Regions from separate parts of the Kitasatospora sp. NPDC088779 genome, predicted to be linked through region 2. Evidence: riboswitches for the same ligand, from Rfam matches in the RefSeq annotation. Region 2 holds a riboswitch; each other region holds the start of a gene.
What was found. Region 2 has a riboswitch for thiamine pyrophosphate ahead of thiC (phosphomethylpyrimidine synthase ThiC). Riboswitches for the same ligand answer to the same signal wherever they lie in the genome.
Positions count from the first base shown of each region.

Region 1: another riboswitch for thiamine pyrophosphate. It lies ahead of thiO (glycine oxidase ThiO); the one in region 2 lies ahead of thiC (phosphomethylpyrimidine synthase ThiC).
Region 3: another riboswitch for thiamine pyrophosphate. It lies ahead of AB0P03_RS05040 (cytosine permease); the one in region 2 lies ahead of thiC (phosphomethylpyrimidine synthase ThiC).

Region 1 covers NZ_JBFBHW010000011.1:92,051-95,315, forward strand. Annotated here, with positions in the region: gene thiE (thiamine phosphate synthase) at 1-164, opposite strand, end outside; gene AB0P03_RS12925 (Rv2175c family DNA-binding protein) at 164-529, opposite strand; gene AB0P03_RS12930 (FAD-dependent oxidoreductase) at 572-1,780, opposite strand; TPP riboswitch at 1,865-1,977, shown strand; gene thiO (glycine oxidase ThiO) at 1,981-3,156, shown strand; gene thiS (sulfur carrier protein ThiS) at 3,153-3,265, shown strand, end outside.
Region 2 covers NZ_JBFBHW010000006.1:87,585-90,849, reverse strand. Annotated here, with positions in the region: gene thiC (phosphomethylpyrimidine synthase ThiC) at 1-1,462, opposite strand, end outside; TPP riboswitch at 1,458-1,592, opposite strand; gene AB0P03_RS07255 (DUF5326 family protein) at 1,731-1,931, opposite strand; gene tenA (thiaminase II) at 2,148-2,816, opposite strand; gene AB0P03_RS07245 (cupin domain-containing protein) at 2,850-3,167, opposite strand.
Region 3 covers NZ_JBFBHW010000004.1:167,827-171,091, reverse strand. Annotated here, with positions in the region: gene AB0P03_RS05045 (glycerophosphodiester phosphodiesterase family protein) at 1-131, opposite strand, end outside; gene AB0P03_RS05040 (cytosine permease) at 211-1,668, opposite strand; TPP riboswitch at 1,661-1,808, opposite strand; gene AB0P03_RS05035 (trypsin-like peptidase domain-containing protein) at 2,111-3,265, shown strand, end outside.

The DNA.
Region 1 (3,265 bases), on a different contig from region 2:
TCCTGCTTGGCCTCCAGGCCCTTGTCCCGGAGCTGGACGATGTCCACCCCGCCCGCCAGCGCCGCGTCCAGGAACTGGGCGAGGTCGCCCTGCTCCCGGCGGGCGTCGGTGCACAGGTACAGCCGGGCGTCGGCCAGCCGCCGGCGCGGTGCGTCCGCCGCCATCAGATCAGCATCGCCTGGGCGCGCCGCTTGACCTCGGTGCCGCGGTTCTCCTGCAGCGCCTGGATCGGGCTGCCGGGCAGCGACGGGTCCTCGGTGAAGAGCCACTCCAGGATCTCCACGTCGTTGTACCCGCAGTCGCGCAGCACGGTCAGGGTGCCGGACAGGTGCTTGACCAGCCCCTGGCCGTCGATGAACGCCGCAGGGACCTGCAGCGACTTGTTGGGGCCCCGCCGGACGGCGATCAGCCCGCCGCTGCGGACCAGGTCGCGCACCTCGGTGACGCGCACCCCCCACTGCTCCGAGATGTCGGGCAGGTACATCCACTCGGAAACCAGGGCTTCGATCTTGCTTTCAATCTCACTCACGCCACCAGACTGCCACCTCCACAGCCCCCCGCGCACCAGCCGCTACCCCGCGACCGCCGACTTCAGCGGCACCGAGGGGTCCGCCGCGCGGGCCCGGTCCAGCGCGGTGCCGCGCTCGATCAGCCGGCGGCCCTGGGTGAGGTCGCGCGGCCGGTCGACGGCCAGCAGCGCGCTCGGCACCCCGTCGCGCAGCCAGAGCGCCGTCCAGGAGGCGTCCTGCGGGCCGCCGCGCCACAGCAGTTCGTCGCCCTCGGCGTGCCGCCCGGCGTACTGGACCATCCGCCCGAACTGCTCCGACCAGAAGTACGGCACCGGGTCGTACGGCGGCGCGTCCGCGCCGAGGACGGCGGCCGCCACGGCCTCGCCGGACTGCAACGCGTGGTCCCAGTGCTGGACGGCCAGCCGGGCGCCGGAGCGGGCGGACGGGTAGCTGACGCAGTCCCCGGCCGCGAAGACGCCGGGCAGGCCGGTGCGCAGCCGCCCGTCCACCAGGACGGCGCCGGTGCCGTCCAGCTCGACGCCGGAACCGGCCAGCCAGCCCGTCGCGGGCCGGGCGCCGACGCCGACCACGACCTCGTCGGCGGGCAGGTGCGAGCCGTCCGCCAGCAGCACCGCGCCCTCCTCGACGGCGGCCACGCCGACCCCGCAGCGCAGGTCGACACCGGCCTCGGCGTACCAGGCGGCCATCGCCGAACCGACCTCGGCCGGCAGCGCGCCGGGGACGGGCGCCGGGCCCGCCTCGACCACCGTCACCTCGCAGCCGGCCGCGCGGGCGGCGGTGGACACCTCGGCGCCGATCCAGCCCGCGCCGACCAGCACCAGCCGCAGGCCGGGCCGCAGCAGGGCACGCAGCGCCAGCGCGTCGTCCAGGGTGTGCAGCAGGTGCGCGCGCTCGGCGCCGGGCAGGGCGCGCGGGGTGGCGCCGGTGGCGATCACCAGGGCGTCGTACGGGAGGTCGCCGGCGTCGGTGTGCAGCACTCCGGGGGCGAGGCCGGTCGCGCGGCGGCCGGTGAGCAGTTCGATGCCCAGGTGCGGGTAGTCGATGTCCAGGGTGGTGGCGTCGGCCTTGCCGAGCAGCACGTCCTTGGAGAGCGGCGGCCGGTCGTACGGCGCGTGCGGCTCCTCCCCGACCAGCGTGATCCGCCCCCGCCAGCCGCCCTGCCGCAGCTTCAGGGCGCACTGCGCCCCGGCCAGCCCGGCCCCGACGACGACCACCTGATCCGTTCCGTTCAGCTCTGCCACGCCCGTCACTGTACTCAGCGCCCTGCCGGGGCCACCGGCCCGTCCACCCCGCGTACGGGCCTTCGGCCGGGCCCGCCCCCGGCGTTATGGTGGGGGCACCATCACGGGAGCCCGGCGTACCGGGCTGAGAGGCGGGCTGGCACGGCCCGCGACCGTCCGAACCTGATCCGGGTCATTCCGGCGAAGGGAGAAGAGCAGCCTTGTCACGCTTGCCCGAGGAAACCCACGCCGACGTGTTGGTGATCGGCGGGGGCGTCATCGGCCTCGCCGTCGCCTGGCGCGCCGCGCAGCGCGGGCTGGGGAACATCGTCGTGGTCGACCCCTCCCCCGGCGGCGGGGCGGCCGGGGTCGCGGCCGGGATGCTCGCCCCGGTCACCGAGCTGCAGTACGGCGAGGAGCCGCTGCTGCGCCTCGGCATGGCCTCCAACCAGCGGTACGGGGACTTCGCCGCCGAGCTCACCGAGGCGAGCGGCGGCCTGGACACCGGGTACCGCCGGTGCGGCACGATCGCCGTCGCGCTGGACTCCGACGACCGCGAGGAACTGCGCGAGCTGCACGCCTTCCACCAGCGGCTCGGCCTGGACTCGGCCTGGCTGACCGGCCGGGAGGCCCGCAGGCTGGAGCCGATGCTCGCCCCCGGCGTGCGCGGCGGCCTGCACGTCGCGGACGACCACCAGGTGGATCCCCGCCGGCTGCTGACCGCCCTGGTGGCCGCCTGCGAGCTCGCCGGGGTCGTGCTCCACCGGGCCGAGGCCGTCGGGCTGCTGGTCGAGGACGGCCGCGCGGTCGGCGCCCGGCTCGGCACCGGCGAGACCCGAAGGGCCGACCAGGTGGTGCTCGCGGCCGGCCCGCACAGCCACCGGCTGCCCGGGCTGCCGGAGGGCGTGCTGCCGGCCGTCCGCCCGGTGAAGGGGCAGATCCTGCGGCTGCGGATCCCCGAGGCGTACCGGCCGTTCCTGTCCCGCAACGTCCGCGCGGTGGTGCGCGGACAGCACCTGTACCTGGTGCCCCGGGAGAACGGCGAGCTGGTGATCGGCGCGACCACCGAGGAGCAGGGCTACGACACCACGGTCACCGCCGGCGGGGTGTACGAACTGCTGCGCGACGCCCACGAGTTGGTGCCGGGCATCACCGAACTCCCGCTGCTGGAGACCTCGGCCGGGCTGCGTCCCGGTTCGCCGGACAACGCCCCGCTGCTGGGCCCGACCGCGCTGCCCGGGCTGGTCGCCGCCACCGGCCACTACCGCAACGGCGTGCTGCTCACCCCGGTGACCGCCGACCTGCTCGCCGAGTACCTGGCGACCGGCGAACTCCCCGAGCTTGCAAAGCCGTTCACACCCACCCGGTTCTCCCCCGACCGCTCCACCACGAAGGCCTCCGCATGACCGAGATCGCACCACCCCAGACCACACCGGCCCAGACCACACCGGCCGAGATCGGGCTGACCGTCAACGGCGAGCCCCGCCGGGTGTCCGCCACGACCACCCTCGCGGA
Region 2 (3,265 bases):
CGTAGCAGAGCATCGCGGTGCCCCACCAGGCGATCATCGCGGCGCCGATGCCCGAGGTGATGTGGTCGTAGCCGGGGGCGACGTCGGTGGTGAGCGGGCCGAGGGTGTAGAACGGCGCCTCGTCACAGATCTCCTTCTGGAGATCCATGTTCTCCTTGATCTTGTGCATCGGGACGTGGCCCGGGCCCTCGATCATCACCTGGACGTCGCGCTCGCGGGCGATCCGGCCGAGTTCGCCGAGGGTCTGCAGTTCGGCGAACTGCGCCTCGTCGTTGGCGTCCGCGATGGAGCCGGGGCGCAGGCCGTCGCCGAGCGAGAAGGTGACGTCGTAGCGCGCGAGGATGTCGCAGAGCTCCTCGAAGTTGGTGTAGAGGAAGTTCTCCTGGTGGTGCGCCAGGCACCAGGCGGCCATGATCGAGCCGCCGCGCGAGACGATGCCGGTCTTGCGGCGGGCGGTCAGCGGGACGTACCGGAGCAGGACGCCGGCGTGGACGGTCATGTAGTCGACGCCCTGCTCGCACTGCTCGACGACGGTGTCCCGGTACACCTCCCAGCTCAGGTCCTCGGCCTTGCCGTCGACCTTCTCCAGGGCCTGGTAGAGCGGCACGGTGCCGATCGGCACGGGGGAGTTGCGCAGGATCCACTCGCGGGTGGTGTGGATGTTGCGGCCGGTGGAGAGGTCCATGACGGTGTCGGCGCCCCAACGGGTGGCCCAGGTCATCTTCTCCACCTCCTCCTCGATCGAGGAGGTGACGGCGGAGTTGCCGATGTTGGCGTTGATCTTCACCAGGAAGTTGGTGCCGATGATCGCCGGCTCCACCTCGGGGTGGTTCACGTTGACCGGGATGACGGCCCGGCCGCGGGCCACCTCGGCCCGCACGTACTCGGGGGCGAGGCCCTCGCGCAGCGCCACGAACTCCATCTCGGGGGTGACCACGCCCCGCTTGGCGTAGGCGAGTTGGGTGACGGCGGCACCGCCGCGGCCGCGCAGCGGGCGACGCGGGCGGCCCGGGAAGACGGCGTCCAGGTTGCGCAGGTTTCCGCCGCGCGGCGAGGTGTGCTTGATCCCGTCGTCCTCGGGGCGCGCCTCGCGGCCGTCGTACTCCTCGACGTCGCCGCGCTGGCGGATCCAGGCGTCGCGCAGGGCGGGCAGGCCGCGCCGCACGTCGGGTTCGTAGGCCTGGTCGGTGTACGGGCCGGAGGTGTCGTACAGCGGGACGGTCCTGCCGTTGGTGAGCTGCACCTCGCGGTACGGGACCCGCAGGTCGGGCCGGGACCCTTCGCGGTAGGCCTTGCGCCAGGCCGGGGTGGGGTAGCCGGTGCCGGCGCTGGTGACGGTGGCGGTGACGGTGGCCGTGGCGGTGGCGGTGGCGGTGGCGGTGGCGGCCTCGGTGCTGCCGGCCTCGGTGCCGCTGTTCCCGGTGCTGCGGGCAGGCTGCGGCTGTGCTTCGAACGTGGTCATCTGACCTCATACTCCCTACGCCGGCATTACCCGGTCAGGTTCCTGCGGTCGACGCAGCCGTCGGTCCATCCGTCGACGTCCCGGTCAGCGCCCTCTCAGCCCGGTGCTCCGAGCTCCCGCGTCGGCAGGCGGTGTTGCCTGCACATGACGCCCAACACCGTAGCGAGCCGATCGCCGCAGGTCCAGCACGCCTCCGGCCGGCCGGACCCCGCGCCAGGAACGCCGAAGGCCCGGCCCCCTGGACGGGGGCCGGGCCTCGGGCGGTTGCTCAGCCCTTGGCGGCCTTCTTCACCAGGACCACCACGGCGGCGGCGATGCCGGCGACGACCAGCACCTTGATCATGATGCTCAGCAGGGCGCCGACGACACCGAAGACGAATCCCACGATGTTCCAGAGCAGCACCAGGACCAGCACCGGGATGACGATGTTCCGCACCCAGGAGGGCAGCGACTTCCAGAGCTCAGCCATGACCGTTCCTTCTCTCCCCGTGGGGTCGGCTGCCGTCCGGTGCCGCATCCCGCTTGCTTTCGGTACTTCGATCGTACGGGGACACGAGTGCCGGAACGAGGCCCGTCGGCCCGGAGAGAACCCCTAGATCACCCCGACCCGGGGCCCCGGGGAGACCCGGGTGCGGACCTCGGGGACGACCCCCGGCAAGGGCCCCGCACCCCCTGCGACCAGCGGTCAGACCGGCCAGCGCTCGCCGCGCCAGGCGGCGTCCCAGAACATCCACTCGTAGCGCGAGGTGGTCGTGAAGTGCTCGACGACCCGGCGCCGTTCGGCCGGGGAGATCTCCTCGCCGAGGCGGTCGGTGAGCGCCAGCACCCGGCGGACGACGGACTGGAACGCCTCGTCGCCGTAGGTGGCGATCCACTTGGCGTACAGCGGGTCGGGGGAGCCCTGGGCGAGCAGCGCCTCGCCGACCCGGGCGTAGATCCAGTAGCAGGGCAGCACCGCGCCGACGGCCTCGGCGAAGGAGCCGCCGTAGACGGTGGCCAGCAGGTAGCTGGTGTAGGCCCGGGTGGTGGGCAGCACCGGTTCGGCGGCGGCCTGCTCGGCGCTGCCGCCGAAGGCGGTCAGGAACTCGGCGTGCATGCCCTGTTCCGCGGCCAGCGCGCCGACCGCGTCGTCGGCGAAGGCCCGCACGTCCTCCTCGCCGGGCGCCTTGGCGGCGCAGACGGCGAGCGCGCGGGCGTAGTCGCGCAGGTAGTGCGAGTCCTGGACGACGAAGTGGCGGAAGGCCGCACGCGGCAGGGTGCCGTCGGTGAGGCCACCGATGAAGGGGTGGGCGAGGATCTCGGCGTACACCGGCTCGATGGCCGCCCAGAGTTCTTCCGTCAGGCTCTTGCTCATGCCCAGGACCCTAGACGGTCGGTCCGCGGGCGGTCAGCCCTCGGGCGGGGAGAACACCACCAGGACCCGCAGCTCCTCGGTGACGTGGTGGAAGCGGTGCGGGGTGCCGGCCGGGACGTAGACGACGGTGCCGCGCCCGACCGTGGCGGTCTCGGCGCCGACGGTCAGTTCGGCGCGACCGCTGATCACCTGGTAGATCTCGTCCTGGTCGTGCGCGGTCTGCGGGTCGGTGTCGCCGGGGGAGAGCGCGTAGAGCCCGGCGGACATCCGCGGTTCGCACAGGAAGCGCAGGTACGCGCCGTCGTTCGCCGCGCGTTCGACGTCCAGTTCGTCCAACCGGAACAGCTTCACCGCTACTCCCCTCCTTCGTCCATCCACCGTGCGGGCCACGGGCATTCAACACCACGGGCACCGGACCGGGGGAGCCAGGATGTCCGGCGGGAGCGCCA
Region 3 (3,265 bases), on a different contig from region 2:
CCCTCGTCGAGCGCGCGCCGGTACGCCGCCAGGGTGTGCTCGGGCAGGGCGTGCGAGGAACCGCGGTGGGCGATCACCTGGACGGGCGGCGTGGTGCGCGCCGCCGTCGAGGACGGGTCTGTGCTGGTCACGGGCCCCACGATAGGCGGCGGAAGTGACGCGCAGGCGAAGACGGCCCCAATCTGCGGGGCCGTCTTCGGTGTCGGTCGGTCAGCTCGGCGCCGTCCTGCGGGTCAGCGGGGTGAGCGCCCAGGTGACCAGCGCGGGCACCAGGAAGGCGAACAGCGAGGCGGACGTCCACTCCTGCGGGGTGAAGTGCAGGGCGTCCTGGGCGGAGGTCCAGAAGTCCGTCCACCAGCCGGCCACCGCGGTCGGCGCGATGAACTGGTAGACCGCGAAGCCCAGCACCCAGGGCAGCAGCATCAGGCGGCGCGAGGGCGCGTCGGCGGAGAGGTTCCAGCCGTACCGGCCGGCGCCGAAGAAGTAGTCCACCGCCAGCACCGCCAGCAGCGGCACGAAGACCGAGCCGATCAGACCGAGGAAGTTGGTGTAGGTGTCGGTGAACTTGTCGATCTGCAGTGCCAGCACGGTGATCAGCAGGCCGATCCCGCCGGTCAGCACCCGGCGGTCCACCTTCGGCAGCAGGTTCTGCACCGACATCGCGGTCGAGTACACGTTGGCGAAGGACTGGTCCGTCTCGCGCAGCACCAGCACCAGCAGGAACAGCCAGCCGGCCCAGACGCCGAGGAAGGAGTCGAAGATCCTGTTCGGGTCGCCGTCGGACTGCAGCAGGGCCATCAGGCCGAGCACGTAGCACCAGACCTGGGCGATCGTGTAGCCGGAGAAGCTGCCCCAGAACGCCGAGCGTGCGGTGCGCGAGTGCCGGGTGTAGTCGGCGGCCAGCGGGACGAAGGAGATCGACACCGCGATCATCGCGTCGGTGGCGCCCAGGAAGCCGTGCCAGTTGCCGGCGCCCGGGTCGGGCACCCCCTGGCGGCCCAGCTGGACGGTGAAGTACACCATCGCGACGGCGACCGCACCGGCCACGAAGCGGCGCAGCACCGCGATCGAGCCCAGCGGCCAGATGGTCAGCGCGGTGGTCAGCGCGCCCGCCAGGAGCACGAACAGCCAGCGGTAGCCGTCGGTGTGGGCGACGGTCTGCGCGCCCGCCGCGATCGTCAGCAGCTCGAACACGCCCCAGCCGACGCACTGGACGATGTTCAGCACCGTCGGGACATACGACAGCCGGGTGCCGAACAGCCCGCGCAGGTTCGCCATCGCGGGCGCGCCGGTACGGGCTCCGATCAGCGCGGCCACGCCGAGCATCGCGGTGCCGACCACGGTGCCGGCCACGATCGCGGTCACCGCGGCGGCCAGCGACAGCTCGCTGCCCTTGGCGCCGAGCACGGTCGCGGCGGTGGAGAAGCCGATCAGGCTGACGCCCAGGTTCATCCAGAGCGCGAAGTGGTCCCGGAAGCGCAGCGTGCGCGGCGGCTCGGTGTCCAGCACGAGCGGCGCCTCGGCACGCTCCGGGCGCTCCAGGACGGCGGTCGCCGTGCCGGTGGGGCCCGCGTGACCGCTGTCACCGCCGTGAGCGGTCGGGGACGGTTCGGGGAAACCCTTGGACGCGGGCGCGTCCGAAGAAGAGGATGGCGAAGCAGGCGACATGGCCGATACTCCCTACGCCGGCATTACCCGGACAGGTTCCGGCGGTCTGCGCCCCCTCGACGGTCCGCCCACGATCCCGTGGCGTACGGTCGACCAGCGCACTCTCAGCCTGGATGGTCCAAGCTCCCGCGTGTCAGTTGTGAGCGACAGGCTAACCGGCCCGGGGGTGAACGCCAAGGCCACGGGGTGTGCGGCCCGCATCGCGGGACGCCCGGCGGAGGTGGGGGAGCCTCCGGTCGTCGGCCTGGTCTTCGGTTCGGCCGTCGACTTGCTCGTCGGCTCGGTCATCGCTCGGTCGTCGGCGTAGGACAGCCTGGTCGGCGGCCCGGCTGTCGGCTGCGGCTAAGGATTCTTATGAGTTATTCAGAGGGGTCCTTACGGCAAACGAATCGGCAGTACGAAAAACTATGGTCCTTGGTTCTGTCAGCTATGGAGGTCGTTCGTGAGCACCGAGCGCGAGGTTGGGCCCACCGGGCCGCAGGGGGAGCAGCCCTCGGGCGGCCAGGCGGCGGCTGTTCCCGCTTCCGACGGCCACGCCTCGGGCGGGCACCAGCCGACACTGGCCTTCGGCCGGGTCCCCGAGCCCGGGGCCGCTCCGGCCGCCGAGGCCGCACCGGCTGAGGCCGCGCCGACGGAGGGCGTTGCGGCCGATGGTGTTCCGGCCGAGGGCGGGTACCAGCCCACCGTGGCCTTCACCAAGGTCCCCGCGCCGGAGGCGCCCCCGCAGACCCCGGCCGCGCCGGTCGTCGACGCACCGGCCGCCCCGGTCGACGCCGCCACCGGCTACATCGACGCGCCGCCGCCGGTCCTGCCGCCCGCCCCGCCGGTCCCGGCCGCGCCGGCGGCACCCGCTGCACCCGTCGCACCCGTCGCCGAGAGCCCGGCCCTGCCGCCGGGTGCCAACCCGTACGCCACCCCGGCCCACGGCGTCCCCGCCGCCGGCCCGCACGACCCGTACGGCACCCCGGCCGCCCCCGGCGCGCCCGCCGCGCACCCCGCGCCCGGCCACCACCCGTTCGGCGCCGGCCAGCCGCTCGGCGGCTGGGGTGCCTCCCACGATGCCGGCGGCGGCGCGGGCTACCCGGGTGGCCCGGCCGGACCGCTCGGCTACCCGGCCGACTACCCCGGCGGCCCCGGCGGCCCGCGCAAGAAGCGCGGCGGCCTGGTCGCCCTGATCGCCGCCGTCGCGCTGGTCGCCGGCGTGGCCGGCGGTGCGCTCGGCGTGACCGTCGCGGACCGCAACGACAGCACCAGCAGCGCCGACGACCACCGCAGCACCACCGTCCAGGCCAGCAACACCCAGAAGAACGAGCCCGCCCCCGGCTCGATCGCCGGCATCGCGCAGAAGGCGCTGCCCAGCGTCGTCACCATCAAGGCGCAGGGCAACGGCGAGTCGGGCACCGGCACCGGCTTCGTCTTCGACACCGAGGGCCACATCCTCACCAACAACCACGTGGTCGCGCCGACCCTCAACGGCGGCAAACTGACCGTCAAGTTCGCCGACGGCACGTCCTACAACGCGTCCGTGCTGGGCCACGCCGAGGGCTACGACGTCGCCGTGGTCAAGATCGAAAACCCGCCGAAGAGCAAGCTGGCC